DNA from 4 places in the Aminipila sp. genome. Region 3 is predicted to be linked to each of the others. Evidence: riboswitches for the same ligand, from Rfam matches in the RefSeq annotation. Region 3 holds a riboswitch; each other region holds the start of a gene.
What was found. A riboswitch is a leader RNA that binds a small molecule or an ion and turns the genes downstream of it on or off. The one in region 3 is predicted to bind cobalamin.
Positions count from the first base shown of each region.

Region 1: linked by a shared signal. The riboswitch ahead of RTW14_RS15190 (diphthine--ammonia ligase) and the one ahead of RTW14_RS10875 (immunoglobulin-like domain-containing protein) in region 3 are both predicted to bind cobalamin.
Region 2: linked by a shared signal. The riboswitch ahead of RTW14_RS07305 (hypothetical protein) and the one ahead of RTW14_RS10875 (immunoglobulin-like domain-containing protein) in region 3 are both predicted to bind cobalamin.
Region 4: linked by a shared signal. The riboswitch ahead of RTW14_RS11520 (energy-coupling factor ABC transporter permease) and the one ahead of RTW14_RS10875 (immunoglobulin-like domain-containing protein) in region 3 are both predicted to bind cobalamin.

Region 1 is NZ_DAMBYD010000011.1:102,000-106,150, reverse strand. Features, by position in the region: gene RTW14_RS15200 (hypothetical protein) at 1-589, shown strand, start outside; gene RTW14_RS15195 (leucine-rich repeat domain-containing protein) at 1,242-1,802, shown strand; cobalamin riboswitch at 1,966-2,179, shown strand; gene RTW14_RS15190 (diphthine--ammonia ligase) at 2,349-3,002, shown strand; gene RTW14_RS15185 (nitrogenase component 1) at 3,065-4,151, shown strand, end outside.
Region 2 is NZ_DAMBYD010000004.1:268,918-273,068, forward strand. Features, by position in the region: gene RTW14_RS07295 (methyl-accepting chemotaxis protein) at 1-1,024, shown strand, start outside; gene RTW14_RS07300 (class I SAM-dependent methyltransferase) at 1,108-1,773, opposite strand; cobalamin riboswitch at 1,983-2,196, shown strand; gene RTW14_RS07305 (hypothetical protein) at 2,438-4,150, shown strand.
Region 3 is NZ_DAMBYD010000007.1:53,372-57,522, forward strand. Features, by position in the region: gene RTW14_RS10875 (immunoglobulin-like domain-containing protein) at 1-1,701, opposite strand, end outside; cobalamin riboswitch at 2,104-2,271, opposite strand; gene RTW14_RS10880 (energy-coupling factor transporter ATPase) at 2,435-4,151, opposite strand, start outside.
Region 4 is NZ_DAMBYD010000007.1:200,782-204,932, reverse strand. Features, by position in the region: gene hemB (porphobilinogen synthase) at 1-35, shown strand, start outside; gene hemL (glutamate-1-semialdehyde 2,1-aminomutase) at 81-1,373, shown strand; cobalamin riboswitch at 1,468-1,652, shown strand; gene RTW14_RS11520 (energy-coupling factor ABC transporter permease) at 1,796-2,560, shown strand; gene RTW14_RS11515 (energy-coupling factor ABC transporter substrate-binding protein) at 2,572-2,877, shown strand; gene RTW14_RS11510 (DMT family transporter) at 2,897-3,811, shown strand; gene cbiQ (cobalt ECF transporter T component CbiQ) at 3,798-4,151, shown strand, end outside.

The sequences.
Region 1 (4,151 bases), on a different contig from region 3:
AAACATTACTATACAATGTAAAGATGAATTGATATTTGACTATTTTCTACATGACATAGTCAAATACGAACACGATGGACTGAGTTCAAATAGTATGGATTTCTTTACTATGTACAAGTTTGATTATTTTTGTATGCCTGCAATAAAAGAGTTTGAAGAGCTAAGTGTGCCTATGATTGATATGGGGAATGAGCTATTTTATTCCCAATCCAAATTCAAGTACATAAAGCAAGATTTATATCTACTGCTGCCTATTGATAAAAAAACCATAGATGATTTGACAATATATTTTTCTAATCTTGATCAAGATAATGAAAAAGCAGTTAAAGAGTGCTTGATGAAAAACCAAAATAAGTATATTGAAAAATTATGGAAGGATTGTGAATTTAATATTAATAGAGGAGATGGTAATAAACAATTAATAGATTTTGATGAAGATGTTCAAAAATATTTGGATAAAATAATTAGATTAAAACAAGATAGTGGCAGAGAATTAATAAGTGATGAAATAAAAGTAGAAATGGAGAGGAAAACTAAGATTTTAATATTCAAGATTTTAAAGCAAGTGTACAATATTATCTCATTTTAGAACAGACAATTAGCAATTAAACAATATTTGTAATTATTGCAAAGCATATAAATAAAACGATTAGTAAAATGTTTATGATGGAAATAAATAAACGGGCTTATGAGATTGCAGTGTAAGAAGGAAAGGCGATAAGGGTCCAGCAACATATCGACTATTACATCAATAAACGTGGCTTATTTGGTAGCTTATTTTATGGATTCTATTGACAAATAAGCTACGGTTTTGATAGTATTAAAATGCATCAAAAGGAAACGAAAAGCGGCGGAAACGTTGAAAAGTGAGCAAAAGTGCGCTGGTATGCTATTAAGTGAAAAGTACAAGCAATTGGCTCATAACCCGGAGGCCTCAGGTTCAAGTCCTGACTCCGCAACCATGATAACATCCCTGAATTCTAACGGATTCAGGGTTTTTTAGTTTTTGGAATTGGGAGCTAAAATTTTGGTTTGACAACAAGTGTACAACAACTGGAGCATAATTGATTTTTAATATATATTTTGACTTAATTATAGAAAATTTTTATTAAAGCTGATAAAATTATCTTATTGTACTACGGTTTTATTTATTATTTGTGGCTCTACAGCGGTCTTAGTGGCTTTGTCCCTGACCTTTTGCCTGTGTAGTCCAAATCTTTCACTTTGGGGGAATATATCGCATGATTAAAAGGTCTTTGCTTATAGCAGTCTTAGCAATTTTAGTAATCCTTCTGTTTGCACGGGACGTCCAATCAACTCCCCAAACTTTAAATGCTACAGAACAGTATTATCGCACTTTTGAAGATGAGAATGGTTTCTGTATCAAAGACAGCATTCTCTATGCTTACGTAGGGAATGAAACTGAAATTACGATTCCTGAAGGTGTTACTGAAATATATGAATCTGCGCTATCATGGGATTTTGACCATGGTGTCAATTTAAAAAAAGTGATTGTACCAGGTACTGTTGAGAAAATAGACCAGGGAGCATTTGCTTTTACTGTGGCTGATACCATTATCATAAAAGAAGGGGTGAAGGAAATTGGAGAGTGGGCTTTTGGGGACAGTTATATAGATGAAATTTGGTTTCCGGATTCTTTAGAGCTAATCGGGGAGCAAATTATGGAAACGGAAGAAGGATTATGGGATACAAAGATTCACGTATCCAAAGATTCAAAGATTGCCTTGTATTTTGAAAAGTCTATGCCCTATGGAAGTGCAGAGTTGATTTATAACCAGTAAATAACCAGTTTCTCGTCCAACTGTAAATGGGCAAATTGCGTTTTCGACTACATAGTTTATAGTATATACACTTTTTACCTATAGACAGTTTATATTGACAGTTAATGGGGAAAATGATAGCATAAAGATTACAATTAAATAGTAAATTTATGTTCTGTCCTGGATAAAAGTTGGTTATTTTTATTATATGGCAGACTAAGAGGGAAGCAGGTAAAAGTCCTGCGCGGTCCCCGCCGCTGTATATGAAGAGTTCCATCAGATTGTATTTGTGAGGCTTTAATCCTCATAAATGACAAACCACTGAGCTATTAGCTTGGGAAGGTTGAAGGGAATGATGACCCATGAGCCAGAAGACCTGCATAAATTTCTAAAGTTTTCGACGGGTCATTCAGAAGACTTGAACAGGATGGTGTATCCACAGTGTTCACAAAAATTAATAATTGCAGAAAAACGGCTGTAACAGTAATGTTACAGTTTTTGTGTGTTAACGAGCAGGATTGTTTGGAGCTTTATAACGAAAATTTATCATAATGGAGGCGAGTGGAATTGAAAAAAAATACAAAATTTACGGCGGCATATAGTAGTGGCAAAGACAGCACGTTAGCTATATATAAAGCAATTGACATGGGGTTTGAACCTCAAAGTTTAATTATGACATATAATGAGGACAAGGATAGAACGTGGTTTCATGGCATTGGCCAAAATATGATAGACAGGCTTTCGGATTCATTACAAATTCCCATAAGGTTAATAATAACGTCAGGGAAAGATTATGAAATGAACTTTGAAAGAGTGTTAAAAGAGGAAAGAGCTAAAGGTGCAGAAATCTGTGTATTTGGAGATATAGATATAGAAGATCATCTAGCATGGAACACAGATCGATGTAAAAATGCAGATTTGAAGCCACTGCTTCCTCTTTGGAAGAAATCAAGAGAACAGGTGGTTTATGACTTTATAGACAGTGGATTTATAACGTACATCACCGTTGTAGATACAGAAAAAATGGATGCAAAATACATAGGAAAACAGTTGACTAGAGAACTGGTTTTAAAGCTAAAGTCTGAGGGTGTGGATGCATGCGGTGAGAACGGAGAATACCATACGTTTGTATGTGATGGACCACTTTTTAGGAAACCTGTTGAATTTAATCCAGGTGTTCCGATTTTTGACGGCAGATATGTAAGAATAGATATTTTATAGATTGCTTATAGCAAAACCCAAAACCCAAAACCAATAAGTCTTTAGCAAGTATGGAGGTAACAATGAAAACTGAAATAGCAATTTATGGAAAGGGTGGTATAGGGAAATCTACTCTCAGTGCAAATATATCAGCGGCACTTGCTGACTCAGGCAAGAGAGTATTACAAATTGGGTGTGATCCAAAGCATGATTCAACCAGACTTTTGCTAAATGGGAGAAGGATAACAACCATTTTAGACTATATCAAAATAACAGGAGCGTTAGATTATAAAAGAGAAGACATATTGTTTGAGGGATATGGTTCTATAGGATGCGTGGAAGCAGGAGGACCTGAGCCGGGAGTTGGATGTGCAGGAAGAGGAATTATTACATCATTTGAACTTTTGGAGCAGTTTCAGGTAAAGAAGGACTATGAAATAGTTCTGTACGATGTTTTGGGTGATGTCGTATGCGGGGGGTTTGCTGTCCCCATTAGAAGAGAGTATGCAGACACTATATTTTTAGTGACCTCAGGGGAATATATGGCTATGTATGCAGCCAATAATATCCTAAGGGGCATAAAGAATTATGACAGTGGAAAGCCCAGAGTTGCGGGACTGTTATACAACTCCCGTAATATTGAAGATGAAGACAGAAAAGTTCATGCCTTTGCAGCAGCAGTTGGCCTGCCAATTTGTGCTAAAATTCCAAGAAGCAATGTCTTTGCAGAGGCGGAAAGAGAAAATATTACGGTTGCAGAACTTATTTCTCGTAAAATGGTTGTAAATGAAGGGGCGGATATTAATCATGAAGAAAAGAAGATTGATGAAATCTTTAAGTCTTTAAGCAGAAATATAATAGAGGGTGTTCCAATGTATAAAGCAAACCCGCTTACAGATGATGAACTGGAATCCGTTATTTACCAGACTGTAAAAGGGGACGACAGAAACCAGTTCAGTAAATGTAATTCAGAGGAAATGGAAGAACCCCTAAAACAACAGCGTATAAGAGGGCAAAAAGAAAAACATTCTGCCGTAGATGAGGCTACATCATTAAACCGGTATTTGTCAAAGAATGTTATAAGAAATGAGCCTCTGCATGGCTGTGCATTTAATGGGGCTATGACTATGAGCATCCATATCCAGGACGCCGTAATATTGGCACATGCTC
Region 2 (4,151 bases), on a different contig from region 3:
TTGCGTAGATCGATTAAAACAATTGGCTGAGGGAGACCTTAAAACAGAGGTACCTGAGATAACAACTAAGGATGAAACAGGTATACTGGCAGAAGCAACGGGAAAAATCGTTAAGGATTTAAATGATATAATTGTAGATTTAGCCAGACAGCTTACAGGAATTGCAAATGGTGATTTGACTATGAAAGCAATGATAACATACCCTGGGGATTTTGCAGAACTACAGCAGTCATTAGAAAAGGTGTCAGATGATTTAAATGAGACTTTAGAACAGATTAATCAGGCGGCAGAACAAGTTTCTGTAGGTGCAGATCAAATGTCATCTGGAGCACAGGCTCTTTCACAGGGAACTATGGAGCAAGCAAGCAGCATTGAGGAGTTGTCAGCAACTATAATGGAGATTTCTGATAAGGTAACTACTAATGCAGACATTTCAAAAGTTGCAAATCAGCTTTCAAATGAAACAAGCGAGGAAGTTCAAAATGGTAATCAGCACATGCTGAAGATGACCCAGGCTATGACTGAAATATCAGAAACCTCTGGGGAAATCGGTAAAATTATAAATACCATAGAAGATATTGCTTTCCAAACAAATATATTGGCACTAAATGCAGCCGTAGAAGCTGCTCGTGCCGGACAAGCTGGAAAAGGATTTGCTGTTGTTGCAGATGAAGTACGTAATTTAGCACAAAAGTCGGCAGAGGCAGCTAAGAATACAACAACTTTAATTGAAAGTGCTGTTTCCGCAGTTAAATATGGTACGGGAATTGCGGATGCTACAGCTAAATCACTAGAAGTAATTGTGGAAAAGTCTAGTGGCGTAACAGAGCAATTACAGAAAATAACTGCGGCATCTGTTGAACAGGCTGATGCAATAAGCCAGGTAACCCAGGGTGTTGATCAAATCTCATTTGTAGTTCAAACTAATTCTGCAACAGCGGAGGAAAGTGCGGCAACCAGTGAAGAATTAAATGCACAGGCACAGATGTTGAAGAGTCTGGTAGATAAATTTAATTTAAGATAGGATTGCACTTGTATTTATAAATCGAATACAGTGTTAATCAATATTAAAAGGAGGAAATCGTTTCCTCCTTTTATTGTATACCTTTATTTGATACATCTAAAATACACGATAGATTTCATAATATAAATCTCCATTTTTGTGTATAATTTATCAAGTATTTTGGGTACTTCATCTTTAGTATAAAATGGTGGTGTAAACCATCCTTTGGGCATTAGGACTTTAGTTACTATAAAATCTGTTGTTTTACGTTCTCCGCTAATGTAAAAACAACCACAAAATATACCGTCTTTTTTAAGAACTCTTGCAGTTTCTTTAAATGCAGTTTCCTTGTTAGGAAATGCATGAAATCCATTCATGGAAAGAACCAAATCAAAACTACCTGTTTCAAAAGGCAGATTGGACACATCCCCTTGTACACATTTAATATTGTTGATTTTCAAGTCTTTGAAACGTTTTTCTGCCTGCGAGAGCATATCGGTAGAATAGTCTAATGCAGTAATATCAGCGTTTTTAATCGTTTTATATTTACTTGAAGTAAATACTGCTGTTCCTACTGGTACATCAAGCATTTTACCATTGAAGTCATTTGGAATAAAAGAAAGCAGTGTTGGTACGTAATCCTCATCTTTCATACCCCAAGCCAATTTATTATAGGCTTTTGACCAGAAACTATTTGCAGTCAAAACATCGTCATAAATATGTTTAGATTCTTTATATGCATCTTTAATTTTATTCTCTATATCCTTCATAGAAATCACCCCCATCCATACATCTATATTGTACATTAAATTGTAGTAAAATTTTAGACTAATTGTATATTTTTTTATTTTAAGAAAAATGTTGAAATATGAGAATTAAAGTGATATGATAGTTGAAAATAACATAAATATTTCCAATTTGTATATATTTATGAAGTTTCGACATTATAATACAAAATTCGACAAAAGCAATAAAGTAAAAATTAAATAAAAATCTATGTCTGCCGGCGGAAGCCGACAGCTAAGAGGGAAGCCGGTGAAAGTCCGGCACGGACCCGCCGCTGTAAACGAGGAGTTCTTGACCATTCATTTGCAAGATGAAAAACGACCACTGGAAGCAAATAAAACTTTTGGGAAGGAGGACAAGAATGTAGATACGTAAGTCAGAAGACCTGCATGGATGAGATTCAAAACCGGTTACGAGGTAAATGACCAGGGGATAGTATTTTTAAAAACATTTTTTAGAATACATTAAAGAAAAACAGTGAAAACGGACTGTGGCATATTTCGCCACGGTCTTTTTTTGTGTTTAATTAGAAAGCAAATTTTGTTTATATAAAGCAAAGGGGGTGATTGTCATAAAAAAAAGAAGTACGGCAATTTTGCTGTATGGATATTTATCTTATCATCTTAAATTAAAGGAGGACCAAAAGAAATGATGAAATTAAAGTTAAGAAAACCATTAGCGGTGCTTATGATTATAGCTATGGTCATGAGCATGGGGCTGACTGCCTATGCTGCAGACTGGCCAACCTATCAGGGAAATGATATTCACAACGGGATTATCAATGCAGCACCAACCAACGGAAGTCCAAATGTCACACGTATTGATCTGCCGAAAAATGGATCCGGTTGGGATGGTGTGGATTCAGCAGCTGTTATGGAAACCAGAAATGGAAATACCTTTGCTTATATACTTTATGACGGATATAAAGTTGCAAATGATAAGGGGGGCGGCAGACTAGCTAAAATTGACTGTACGGCATCTACTCCACAGGTAGTATGGGAAAAGCAGATTACCCAAAGTTCAGGATTCCAACTATCTTCTCCTTACCTGGATACTGAAAACCGATGCATCTATGTGGGGGCATCCGGATTTAATCAGAAAGCAAATAACGATGAGCTGACATTGACTGGAGGAGCAATCACAGATTGGTCTGTATCTTCTGCAGGAACAAATTTGGAAAATGGTAAGGTTGTTGTTTCAGGTAACCAAACTGTTACTTTGACTCAGACAAATACTAATTTAACTAGTGGTGAGACTCATCGTTCTGCCACTGGAGTAAAAATCAACGGAAGCAATGTAAATATGATTATTACTGCTAAGCTTAACGGTACTATAGTAGGAAGTAAGACATTAAACGCTTCTAGCCTAATCGATGGACATTACTATCTGAATGATAATTTCCAATCTACGGCAGAATCCGCTGTAAATACTGGGATAAATAATACGCTGGAATTTACCTATGAAATTTCAGGAAATGACAGCAATACAGTGGAGATTGAATATTGCCAGTTGTATGAACAGAACAGTTCTATTACAAAAGTAACAAATATTGACGGAGAACCTACTACAGAATGGTCTTTAGCCGTGCCAAACAATGCACAGATCAATACTCCTATAGTAAAGAATGGGGCTTATCTGTATTTTGGAACATGGTCAGGAAATGCAGGAACATATTATCAGTATGACATGGATAATGAAGAGTTAAAAGAATTTAATCCAGGTAACGGTGGTTTTTATTGGGCTGGTGCTGTTGTAGATGGATCGTATGTTTACTTTGGTGGAGATAAAGGCTATCTATATGCTCGTCCAGTAGGTAATAATTTTGATAATAATTCAGAAGGAAGCGTTATTAATTTATCCACTATAGGTGGAGTAGAATCAGGGAATGTGCGCAGCACCATTTCTTTGGTAGACGGACATCTTTACTTTACCAGCCAGGGTGGTTATTTATGGAGCTTTACTCCTGGAGCAGGAACACCAACCTTAGACTGGAAAGCTCAGCTAGCAGGAACTTCTACTTCTACCCCAACGGTAGTAGGAGATAATATCTATGTAGGATACTACAGTGGATTTAGTGCTGGAGGTGTTCAGAAGGTAGCCAAAACAGGAAACCATGAAGTTTCTACCGTAGCAACACCAGGACCAGTACAAAGTTCTGTATTGGTATATACAAACGGTGGAGTAGATTACCTGTATTTTAATACAAATTCTGGGACTGGAGCAGGCTATTGTTTCAATGGAAGCAATGGAACAAAAGTATGGCAGACACCGGGAGATACCTATGCATTGCAGGGTATGGCTTCCAGCGGAGGTGTGCTGACTTTTGGAAATGATTATGATCATTTCTATGTTGTACAATAAG
Region 3 (4,151 bases):
TTCTCCATAAGCAGGGTTAGGCATCGGTCCTCCCGGAGCCATACCATAACTCCAGTATGCCCCAGGATTTATTTTTGCAGTAAGAGTCACCTTTGCATCCTGCTGCCCAAGCTTTGGCCTTGTCACCTTCGCCGTAAACTTACCGTTCACCGTGTAATCACCAATAGAAATAATATTGCTGTCACTGGACGTCCATTCTATTTCTGTATAATATCCTTTGCTATCCTCTTTAGGCAAATTTAAATCTGAAACAATTCCACTATTTGTTGTATTGAGATTTTTTATTAAGTCAAAAGTAATCCAATCTCCACTTAGTGCTTCTACCTTTGTGGCAGATTTAGCATTAACAGTAACATTTGCCTTATATTCTTTTGTAACCCCACCTAATTCTAAGCTAAAAACAACGTCTTTCTTTACTCTTTTTGAACCATATGTAATATCTCCGTTTTCCGTAATCTGTGTCTGATCTCCCGGTGTGCATATATCGGAGACTTTTATAGAAGTATTTATTTTAGCCAACTCCTCACGGACTAAAGATATAATATTTTTATCTTTTTTGTAGTCGCCATCCCATTCATTAGGTGTGATTTTACTTGGTAATTTTGTTACTGCCTCATTTAGTAAACTTTCAGCTTCTTCTGTTCCATACCCTTTAACTGTAATATCAAATGATTTTGTATCAGATATACTTCCATAAGATATTTTAGCTGTCATTTTAACGGTTTTATTTGCACCAACTGGACGAATAACTGTCCCATCATTTTTTATAACGGATTCATCTTCTGACGTCCACAAAATAGAAGTTTTACCGCTATTACCACTAATAGGCAGATCTAAATTTTTCTCGACTTCATCTATAGAAGTATTCTGTCCTTTAATATCTTCAAAACTCAGAGCAGACATATCCTGACTCACGATTTGAGTTTTTTCTTCATCCGTTACAGGTGCGGTAACCGTTACTTTACAAATTGGTGGAATTAAATTCTTTCCTTCTTTATCCGCTGAAATATAATAGGTACCTGGACTTTCAAAAGAAATGACTGCTTTTCCTTTCTCATCAGTAACCCAATTCTTGCTACCATCATACGGAATATTGCAAGATGTGCTGTCACTAACTAAAATTTTTGCACCTGCAAGAGGCTGATCCGCAGAACCTCCTGCCATCATTCCTCCTTTCCAATCTGGAGTCGTAATAACATTACTTAAAAGCGCAATTGGTAGAGCTCCCCCTGCAGTAACAGTTGCACTTTGCTTGTCAAAGCGGGCATAGGTATCTGAAGCCCAGTCTTTATATACAGTTCCTTCAATGTCATCACCATCTGACAGAGGTTCTTCTATATTCATCACCATTTTGCCATTGGCAAAATATCCAATAGAAGTACTGGTTTTACCCCAGAATTTTGAAATAGATTTATTTTCATTAGCGTTAAGTCCAGACGCACCATCCTCATGGTGTAATTTATGAGCTTCTACAAGTGCATCAAATGCTGTGCTTCCCTTATCAAGAGTAATTGGTACCTCCACCATACCAGTTATTCCATCTTTTGATAATTGGAATTGGCCTTCCAAACTTATTGTTACATAAACCGTTATTTTATCTGTACTATCTGCAAAAGCAGTCATGGGTATCATGGTAAACGCCATGATCAGTATTAATAAAAATGACATTCCCTTTTTTAGTAATTTACTTCTTTTATTCATTGCCTTTTTATTTTCTCCTTCATTTAAACATTATTTATATCTATAAATCATCGCGTAAGCGTTACCAAGTAGTTATTTACCTGTTTTCATCCCATAAAAAGGTAACAAAATGTGGCTTCGCCACTCTGCAATTCCTTTTTTGTATAATAGAAAATCTAACGATATTTTCCATTATACAAAAAAACTGCAGCATTTCTGCTACAGTCCGTTTTCTCTGTAATACGCCCCTTATTATCTGTGGCTTATATTTAAGATTCCTTATTATTTACAATAAAACAAGAGAATTAATAAAACAAAAAAACTGTAGCAAAATGCTACAGTCCGTTTTTTTCTGTATGTAATATGTTTAATAGTATAAGGAAAATACAAATATTTTCATCACTCTGCCGATTACCCGTCAGCTCGCTCCTAACATTCTATGCAGGTCTTCTGGCTCACGTATCACCGTTTCTTCCTGCCTTCCCGAAAACATTTCAGTGGCATATAGGAGAAACTACCCGTTTACAGCGGCGGTACCGCGCAGGATTCTAACCTGCTTCCCTCTTAGCTGCATAGCTCATCGTCACCTTAGTTAAATTTAACATACTAGACTTTAGCTTGCAGAACATAAATGTTTTATTAAATTATACTTTTAATGGTAACATTAATATGTAAATAATGTCAAGCAAAGTTCTGCAATGTTCTACAAATTTCTACATTTCTATTCTTTTAGTTTATTTAAAGATTGGTAATATCAATCCTCTATCAACCCATACTTAACCTTAATCCGGTCCAGCTTTTCCAGCATAGCCTCTGCCATAATCCACAAGAAAAATACGGTTGATGATGCATGAACCAAATCAACAGGAACCCCTCTGGCATAGGCTAATATAAACATCTCTGCAGTAGGTTTGGTATAAAACATTAATACGGATGCTGGATTTAAAATTCCACCATAAATAAAAAATGTCGCCAGTCCTCCAAAAATTGCCAATGATATCTTATTGCTTCTTAAAATTCCCTTACGGAAGAGTACACCCGCCAAGAATCCGATAACCCCGAACCCAAACATCTGCCATGGAGTCCAGGGTCCTTGTCCGAAAAAGATATTTGATGCAAAAGCGATTAAAGCTCCTACCAGAAACCCCGTTTCCCCTCCAAAAGCAACTCCTGCAATAATGACGACAGCTGCAATTGGTTTAAAGTGAGGCAGCATAAAAAATGCACATCTCCCTGCTACCCCAATGGCACACAAAACCGAAATAATAATGAGTTCTCTTGCCTGAGGTTTTCTATCCTCGAAAATCATGACAAAGGGCAGCATGGTTTCCAGTATGATTAACATAGATATAAAATAATACTTGCGGTCATTTAAATAATATATTCCCAAAAAAATAGTAAGTGGTATGAGTAACAAAATCATTGTTGCCGCCACCTTTGTTCTTTTTGAAAGTTTCCTCTGATTTAATGCCACCTGGTCACAGATAACTTGCCTTTTATTCACCGCTTGATCTGATTCTGCCTTTTTCCGTTCCCAGAACCTAAGTTTTTTCTTAGGTACATCTCCCCTTATTTCTTCACTCTTTTTAGAACTTTTAGTAAAATCAAATTGAGCTAAAATAGAAGCAATTTTATTATTTTGCTCGTACTTTTTATTTTTCTTCCTTCCACCACAGATTTGAATGATATCCTCTGCCGTAATTGCTTCCGGCGCTAAATGACGAGCCATACGATTAGCCTCTGTAGTATAAAAACTGTTCCCACTAAAGAATTCTCTTGGGGTACCTTCTGTCACTATATTTCCATCAAAAAACATGGCACATCGATCTGCATACTTAGCACAAAATTCAACATCATGGCTCACCATAATAATCGTAATGCCTTGTTGTTTTAAACCCTCTAAAATAGCTGCAAAAGTCTGCTTAAATTCTGCATCTAACCCTTTGGTTGGTTCATCCAGCAGCAAAATCTTTGGCTTTAACAGCAGAACCTTTGCCAAAGCTGCTCTCTGCTGTTCCCCTCCTGACAAATCATAAGGATGTTGTTCTAAAAGCAAATCTAATTGACACAGTTCAGACACTGCATCTATACGCTGTTCTTTTTCTTCCATAGAAATTTTTACTGATGAAAGCATCTCATATAGATCTTTTTTTACAGACTTTTTAACAAATAAGGCCTGCGGGTTTTGTGGAAGTACTCCTAATAGTCCCCCAAATTTTTCATTATCTGGTATATCAGATAAAAGCTTTCCTTCTATTTTTACAGTTCCTCGATAAGGTTTATTCATTCCTGACACCAAAGATAAGGTGGTACTTTTACCTGTGCCATTTCCTCCCAAAAGTGTAAACAATTCACCCTTTTTTACTTTTAAGCTTACTCCTTTAACAACTTCTGGTAAGTCTTTTTCGTATTTGAACCAAACCTGATCTAGCTCCACCATTAGCTGCTCTGAGCAGCTTTTATCACATTCC
Region 4 (4,151 bases), 150 kb from region 3:
TTGCAGAGATGATTCGAAGCGGAAGAATTGGATAAGCCATCCATTAGTGCACTTTAAAATTTATGGAGGAAATATTTATTATGAATAGCAAGACAGATACATCAGAAGCTTTATTTGAAGAGGCAAAAAAATATATACCCGGAGGAGTAAACAGTCCTGCAAGAGCATTTCAGGCAGTGGGTACAACTCCAAGATTTATAGAAAAAGCGGATGCACAATTCATTTATGATGTGGATGGAAATAAATATACAGATTATATTGGCTCATGGGGGCCAATGATTCTTGGAAATAACAACCCTAGGGTTCTAAAGACAGTACAGGAAACGATTATAAATGGCTTAAGCTTTGGTGCGGCTACTGAAAGAGAAATAACCATGGCAAAGCTTGCCTGTGAAATGGTTCCGTGTTTTGAGATGGTAAGAATGGTAAACTCAGGAACGGAGGCTACCATGTCTGCTCTTCGTACAGCAAGAGGATATACAGGAAGAAGTAAGATTATAAAGTTTGAAGGATGCTATCATGGGCACAGTGACGGCCTTTTAGTTAAAGCGGGTTCAGCACTGATTGCAGAGGGTGGCTCACCAGACAGCGCAGGTGTTACAGCTAATTGTGCTAAAGACACGCTGACTGCAAAGTATAATGATTTGGATAGTGTAGAAAAACTTTTTGAAGAATATAAGGGAGATGTTGCAGCTGTTATCATTGAGCCAGTTGCAGCTAATATGGGTGTTGTGCTTCCGAAAGATGGCTTTTTAAAACAGCTTCGTGATATTTGTGATGCAAACAAAACGGTACTTATTTTTGACGAAGTTATAACCGGTTTTAGATTAGCACCTGGTGGTGCACAGCAACTTTTTGGAGTAACTCCGGATATGGCTACTTTCGGAAAAATAATTGGCGGAGGAATGCCTGTAGGCGCTTATGGCGGTAAGCGCGAAATCATGGAGTGTGTAGCACCAGTAGGAAAAGTTTATCAGGCAGGTACTCTGAGTGGAAATCCAGTAGCCATGGCTGCAGGTATAGCACAGCTTACCTATTTGAATGAAAATCCTGGCGTTTATGAACATATAAATGCTTTGGGAGAAATGTTATACGGAGGCCTTGCAGAGATTATTGAAACGGCAAAGGCGAATTGTACGATAAATTATATAGGTTCTATTGGAACTTTGTTCTTTACAAGCGGGCCTGTTACAGATTATGAATCTGCAAAAAAATCCGATTTAAAACAGTATGCAAAATATTTTCAACACATGATGAATAGTGGGAATTACTTTGCTCCTGCTCAGTTTGAGGCAATGTTTATATCAAATGCCCACACAGAATCAGACATTAAAAAGACACTGGAGGATGCGGCAAAATTCTTTGGGATATAAAAAAGTGCAATTTGTTGTGAAATTGATGCAATAAGTTGATAGAATGCATTTAGGGGGTTGTATGACCCCCTATTTTAGTGTTACAATATATTTCGACAATTGAAATACTATAGGTGCCCGGAAATTCCTGCCGGGAGAATAGGGAAGTTGGGTTAAATGCCCACGCGGTCACGCCGCTGTAATGGATGAGTTATACTTTATTAGCCACTGTGAAAATGGGAAGGGAAAGTATAACGTTGAAACCAAAGCCAGAAGACCTGCCTAAAGTATCGGATTCTGTTTGGTCATGCGATCATAACAGAAGTTACACTTTTTTTACGGACGATGAATAAGTGTAATAAGTGGGGCTTATTGTCGGCTCCCGTATTACGCTATTCTGTATGTTCAGAATGGCGATTTTTTATTTAGGAGGAATAATTATAATGAAAAAAACAAGAACAGAACGAGCATTGTTTGTTTTGAGCATGGTAGTTGCTATAGTATTAGCGGTACCTACTCTTTCCAGTGCAATGCACATCATGGAGGGATATCTTCCATTAAATTATTGTATTATATGGGGTGTAATATGTGTACCATTTGTGGTGGCAGGTTTTATATCCATAAAGAAAACCATTGCACACGATAGAAAATTGCTGCTGATATTAGTTATGGTAGCAGCATATGCGTTTGTATTATCAGCTTTAAAGATTCCATCCGTAACAGGGAGCAGTTCACATCCTACAGGAACAGGACTAGGCGCCATTTTATTTGGACCATCGGCTATGTGTATAATCGGACTAATCGTATTACTTTTCCAGGCTATTTTACTTGCTCATGGCGGGCTTACTACACTTGGAGCAAATACTTTTTCAATGGCTATAGCAGGACCATTTGTTTCCTTTGCAGTTTATACGATTTGCAATAAAATGAAAGCACCTAAATCGTTTGGCGTATTTTTAGCAGCTTGTCTTGGAGATTTATTTACATATTGTGTGACTGCCGTACAGTTGGCGTTAGCTCATCCATCACAGGTGGGAGGATTCACAGCTTCCTTAGTTGAGTTTCTAGGCATATTTGCAATTACTCAGATTCCTCTTTCAGTTATAGAGGGACTTATAGCCGTAGTTGTAATGAAGGGGCTTGAAAGCTTTGCACAGCCTGAGTTGGAGTCGTTGGGATACTATGGGACTCTTAAGGCAGTATGTTAGGAGGTAACAAAATGCATTTAACAAAAAACACTAAGATTATAATTTTATGCTTAATCGCATGTGCACTTATAGCAATTATACCACTTGCAACCATACATGATTCTGAATTTGGTGGGGCTGATGGGGCTGCTGAAGACGCTATTTCAACAATAGATCCTGGATATGTAGCTTGGGCATCACCAATATTGGAACCACCTGGAGGTGAAACTGAATCCTTGCTTTTCTGTCTGCAGGCAGCAACTGGTTCAGGGATATTTTTCTTTGGATTAGGATACTTAGTGGCAAGAAAAAAATATCAGAAATCAGATAAAAAATAAATTGGCTAGAAAAATAGATATGTTTAAATATGGAGATAATAGTAAATCTATATTTTTTGCAATCCTTGCAGCATCTACGTACGCAATTAGTTCTCCTATTTCTAAATTGCTTCTGGATCATGTGCAGCCAACTATGATGGCTTCACTTTTATATCTGGGAGCCGGAATAGGATTGAGTATAGTATGGCTTATTCAAAGAGTGATTAGCAAAGAAAACATAGAAAAAAATTTAAACAAAAATGATTTGCCATATATAATAGCTATGGTAGTTTTAGATATATCTGCCCCCATATTTTTAATGGTGGGATTGTCTCGAACTACAGCAGCAAATGTATCGCTTTTAAATAATTTTGAAATTGTCGCAACGTCCATAATTGCGATGTTTATTTTCAAAGAAATAATTTCCAAGAGATTGTGGCTGTCTATTTCCCTTATGACAGTGGCTAGCATGCTTTTAGTAGCAGAAGAAAAGGACAGCTTTTCATTCTCTTGGGGATCAATGTATGTTATATTTGCCTGCGTCTGTTGGGGATTTGAAAATAATTGTACAAGAAAATTATCTTTTAAAAATCCATTACAGGTTGTTATTATAAAAGGCATAGGGTCAGGTACTGGAGCCCTTATAATCGCATTAATACTTAAAGAAACAAATGTAGATCTAATTTATGTATTGGAAACGTTACTATTGGGTTTTGTAGCATATGGATTGAGCATTTATTTCTATGTATATGCACAGAGGGAGCTTGGTGCTGCTAAGACAAGTATGTATTATGCGGTTGCTCCTTTTATAGGTGTTATCCTTTCACTTATAATATTTAGAGAAATACCCACAAAACTATTTATTATTGCATTAACAATAATGATAGCAGGTACATATTTTGCTTCTACCGACGCAAAAGAGGTTGAAGCTGGAGGTAAGAATGATTTTGATTGATAAGCTGGCCTATTCGTCAGCCATAAGGAATAAAAGCCCTTTTCTAAAGAGTGCTTTTGCAGTTGGGACATTGCTAATATGCGTTGCTGCCCGCTCTTTTGTCATATCATTTGTTATTTTAGTTATGATGGGATGTGTGACTATTTTTTTTAGCCGCACATCTCCTTCTCATTATATAAAGCTTATGGTAGCACCTTTTGCCTTTCTGGCATTAGGGACTGTGGCAATAGCGGTAAACCTAACAGATGTTCCAATGGATCTAATGAATATAGCTATAGGAAGCAAATATATTGCAGTAAGCTGGTTTTCTCTGCTATATGCGGTGAGATTGATAACCGTA